DNA from 2 places in the Brachybacterium sp. P6-10-X1 genome. Region 1 is predicted to be linked to the other one. Evidence: riboswitches for the same ligand, from Rfam matches in the RefSeq annotation. Region 1 holds a riboswitch; the other holds the start of a gene.

Evidence for each region. Region 1 has a riboswitch for thiamine pyrophosphate ahead of BH708_RS00250 (ECF transporter S component). Riboswitches for the same ligand answer to the same signal wherever they lie in the genome.
Region 2: linked by a shared signal. The riboswitch ahead of thiM (hydroxyethylthiazole kinase) and the one ahead of BH708_RS00250 (ECF transporter S component) in region 1 are both predicted to bind thiamine pyrophosphate.

The regions. Positions count from the first base shown of each region.
Region 1 covers NZ_CP017297.1:61,223-63,417, forward strand. The annotation lists gene BH708_RS00245 (ATP-binding cassette domain-containing protein) at 1-378, opposite strand, end outside; gene BH708_RS00250 (ECF transporter S component) at 356-937, opposite strand; TPP riboswitch at 984-1,091, opposite strand; gene BH708_RS00255 (hypothetical protein) at 1,114-1,686, opposite strand; gene BH708_RS00260 (M13 family metallopeptidase) at 1,683-2,195, opposite strand, start outside.
Region 2 covers NZ_CP017297.1:1,935,394-1,937,588, reverse strand. The annotation lists gene BH708_RS08890 (calcium:proton antiporter) at 1-508, opposite strand, end outside; TPP riboswitch at 945-1,042, shown strand; gene thiM (hydroxyethylthiazole kinase) at 1,034-1,873, shown strand; gene thiE (thiamine phosphate synthase) at 1,870-2,195, shown strand, end outside.

The DNA of each region.
Region 1 (2,195 bases):
GAGGGCGGCCGCGACCCGCTGCCGGATCGCAGGGCGGGGCAGGGCCGCGTTCTCGGGGCCGAAGGCGACGTCCCGCCGGATCGATGCGGCGACGAGGGCGTCTGCGGGATTCTGCAGCAGCAGGCCGTGCGCTCCGGGTCGATCGGGCGCCCCCGGCGCTCCCGTCCCCTCGCCGGTCTCCGGATCGAGCAGGCCGGCCAGGGCGCGCAGCACGGTCGATTTCCCGCTGCCGCTGGCCCCGGCCAGCAGCACCCGCTGACCGGCTGGGATCACCAGATCCAGCCCGGCGATCGTCGGCTCGGCGCGGGTGTGGGGCCGCCACGTGAGGCCGGAGAGCGTGAGCTCCCCGGCCATCTCAGGCTTCGGTGGCGCGGACATGCTCACGTCCCGCCGGCAGCGAGTCCACGGCGCCGGTCGCCGCCAGGGCGCGGGAGGCGGCCCAGCCCAGACCGCCGGCCAGCACGGCCCCGGAGAGCAGGAAGAACCCCAGCATCGTCACCGAGTACGCCCAGCTCATCTCGGGGTAGTAGGCGATCTTCTCCCAGCCCCATTCCAGCAGGGCGGAGAGCATGCCGCCGAGGACCGCGACAGGCAGGGTGAAGCGGCGGTAGCGGGCCAGCGCGAACGCCAGCTCGACCCCTCCGCCCTGCATCAGCCCGGAGACCGCGGTGCCCCAGCCCCACTGGCTGCCCAGCAGCATCGAGACGACCGCGGCGATCATCTCGGCGAGCAGGGCGGCGCCCGGCTTGCGGACGATCAGGGCCGCCAGCACGGCGGGCAGGAACCAGATCCCGGCGAGCAGGCCCTCGGCGGGTTTGAACGTCGCCGTCAGCGGGCCGATCAGGGTGTACAGCTGCCCGTAGCCCAGGAACGCGACGCCGAAGGCCGCCCCGATCAGCACGGTGACCAAGAGATCGACGGTGCGAAAGCGTGTCATCACTTCTCCTTCCACGAGCGGAAGGGGCGCGGGACGCCGTCGGCGCCTCGCGGAAATCCCGACTCCCTACGCCGGTGTGAGCCGGATCAGGTTCGAGGGTCTGCGCCGGATCGCGCACTCTCAGCACCGTGGTGGTGCTCCCCTGTCAGCGGATGACCGTGGGCCAGTCTATCCCGTCAGCGCCGGGAGCGGATCGCCTGGTCGATCGCCTCGGCCGTGGCGTCGACGTCCTCGGGGGACAGCAGGTAGTTCGTGCCGGAGCGGCCGATGATCTCGACCATGGTGCCGGCGCGGGTGACCATCATCCGGTGCGGCTGCTGCGTCTGCCCGGTGGTGAAGATCTTCCGGTCGCCGACGGGAGCCAGCTCGGGGCGGGTGGAGGAGGTCGCCTTCCCCCGGCGCCAGCCGTAGCCGCCGAGGGTCACGCCGACCGTGTTCGCCGCCAGGGTGCGGTACTGCACGGTGCGGAAGTCCTCCAGCGGCCAGCTGGGCCGCGGCAGGAAACCGCCGAGGCTCACGGTCACGCCGCGCTCGTCGACGAGGAAGCGGCAGTGCTGGCCCATCCAGGTCCACAGCGTCAGCAGCGCGAACAGGCCGGCGATCACCACGGCGGCCAGCAGGGAGCTGCGAGAGGCCATCAGGAGGGTGACGATCACGCCCGCCAGCGCGGTGAGGCCGATGCGGGTCCACCCGACCCCGGAGGGCCGGGTGGTGCCGACGTAGAAGGGAGCGTCCGGTCTGCCGCTCACCAGATCGCCACCCGGTCCTCGGGGGCGAGATACATCCCGTCGCCCGCGTGCACGTCGAAGGCCTGGTGGAACTCCTCGAGGTTCGAGACCACGGTGTTGCAGCGGAACTCCATCGGGGCGTGCGGGTCCACGGCGAGGCGGCGGATCGCCTCCTGGGGGCGGTTCTTGCCGCGCCACACCGTCGCCCAGGACAGGAACACCCGCTGCAGCCCGGTGAAGCCGTCCAGGACCGCGTCGGCGTCGTCCGGCGTCCGGCTGCCGCGGTAGGCCTTCAGTGCGATCGAGAGCCCGCCGAGGTCACCGATGTTCTCGCCGATGGTGAGGGCGCCGTTGACGCGGTGGACGTCATCGAGCTCGCGCGGGGAGAGCTCGGAGTACTGGGCGATGAGGGCGGCGGCGCGGGCGTCGAAGGCCTCGCGGTCCTCGTCGGTCCACCAGGAGACGAGGTTCCCGTCCCCGTCGTACTTGGAGCCCTGGTCGTCGAAGCCGTGGCCGACCTCGTGGCCGAT
Region 2 (2,195 bases), 1.9 Mb from region 1:
CGAAGACGAGACCGCCGAGGGCGACGAGCAGCACCAGGTAGGTCGAGGCACCCACGCGGTTCGCCCGCAGGTCGCCGTGGCGGATGCCGGCCACCAGCACGCAGATCCCGAGCGCCAGGTTCAGGATGATCATCGAGACCGCCATCACGGAGTCCCGGGCGATGGTGGTGTGCTCGCCGGGCCCGAGCATCACGGCGGCGATCAGCACCACCTCGATCACCACGATGGACAGCGTCAGCACGAGGGTGCCGTAGGGGTCGCCGAGCCGGCGCGCGAGAGCCTCGGCCTGCTGCACGACGCCGCCCGCGGCGACGATGATGACCGCCACGATCGCGGCCAGCAGCAGGAGCAGGACCGTGCCGGAGGACGTCCCCGGATCCGGGGCGAGCGCGGTGAGGGCGGCGACGGAGGCCCAGCCGAGCACGAGGCGGGAGAGCGCGTCCCGGGTGAGGATCGCGGCGATGAGGGTGCGACCGGTGGGAGCGGAGGAGCGGTCGGGTGACGGCATGGGTGGCGTCCTGTTCCGAGGCCGTCCTCGCCGGGGTCCCGTCGGCCGGGTCGTCCCGGCCACGGCGCCACCGGTCCGAGGGCGGCGCGGCTCCCACGGTAAGCGACCGGGGACGGAGCGGGGAAGCGCTGGTGAGCGACCTGACCGTCACCGCGGCGCGGCCGGTCGTGTGACCGGACCGCGCCGAGGTCCCCTGACAGACGTCTTCGGTCCCGTGGTGTGCGGGCACTCGGGACAGCCTGTCAAATAGTCAAAAAAAGGTCAAGGAAGCGTCATGTGTTCACGGGTGGCGCCCGACCGGTAGGGGCCGGGATCCGGTCGACACCCGGGCAGGAACCGCTCGGCCCCACGCGGCACGCCGGTCGGCACACCGGTCGACGACCGGGCGGTCCCGTGCCGGGGGTCGGCAGGTATCGGGCTGCTGCTAGAGTCGCCGACCAGTGACACGGGGTGCCGTCGAGGTGACGGCTGAGAGCACACCCGTCGAACCTGCCCTGGTCAACGCCTGCGAAGGGATCGTCACCCATGACTGCCAGCACGCCCGGCATCCGACTCCGGCACGCCCTCGAGGTCCTGCGCGAACGCGACCCCCTCGTCCAGTGCCTCACCAACACCGTGGTCCAGCAGATCACCGCGGACGTCCTGCTGGCCGTCCGCGCCGCCCCGGCGATGGTCGACCATCCCCAGGAGGCGCCCGTCTTCGCCGGCGCGGCCGACGGAGTGCTGATCAACGTGGGGACCGTGTCCCCGGACCAGGCTGCGGCGATGCCCGCAACGGCCCGCGCCGCCGCGGAGGCCGGCACACCGTGGGTGCTGGACCCGGTCGCCGTCGGCTCCCTGCCCGTGCGCACCCCGCTCGCCCACGAGCTGCTGGCCCTCGGACCCACCGCGATCCGCGGCAATGCCTCCGAGATCGCCGCCCTGGCGGGCGATAGCGCCGGCGGCCGTGGCGTCGACGCCACCGATTCCGTCGAGGGCGTCCTGCGCGCCGGCGGTGATCTCGCCCGCCGCAGCGGCGCCGTGATCGCCGTCTCCGGGGAGCGCGACGCGATCCTCTCCGCCGACCGCTCCACGGTCCTCACCAGTGGGGACGCCCTGATGCCCCGCGTGATCGGGACCGGCTGCTCCCTCGGCGCGGTCTGCGCGGCGTTGCTCGGCGCCCTCCGCGGCAGCGACCTCACCGCGCACGACGCGGTGCTGGCCGCCCACGCCCTGCTCGGCGCCGCCGGCACCGTCGCCGCCCGCGAGGCCCGCGGCGTCGGAACTTTCGCCGTCGCCTGGCTCGACGCCCTGGACACCCTCACTCCCGAGGATGTCGTGACCCTGGTGCAGATCCAGGAGGGCCCGGCCGGAGCGACGGCATGATGCGACCCTCTTTGCGCGCAGCCCACGCCACCGACCTGCGTCTCTACCACGTCACCGACTCGGAGCTGTCCGGCGGGATCGACGCCGTGCCTGCTGTGGTGCTGGCAGCCGTCCGCGGCGGGGCGGGCATGATCCAGCTGCGGGACAAGAACGCCACCGATGCCGACCTGGTGGCGCTGGTCCGCGAGTGTCGCGAGGTGCTCCGGGCAGAGCTCGGGCCCCGTGCGGCGCAGATCCCGCTGGTGGTCGACGACCGGCTCACCGTCGCCGAGCAGACCCGCTGCCACCTCCATGTGGGCCAGGACGACGTGCCGCCCTCCCG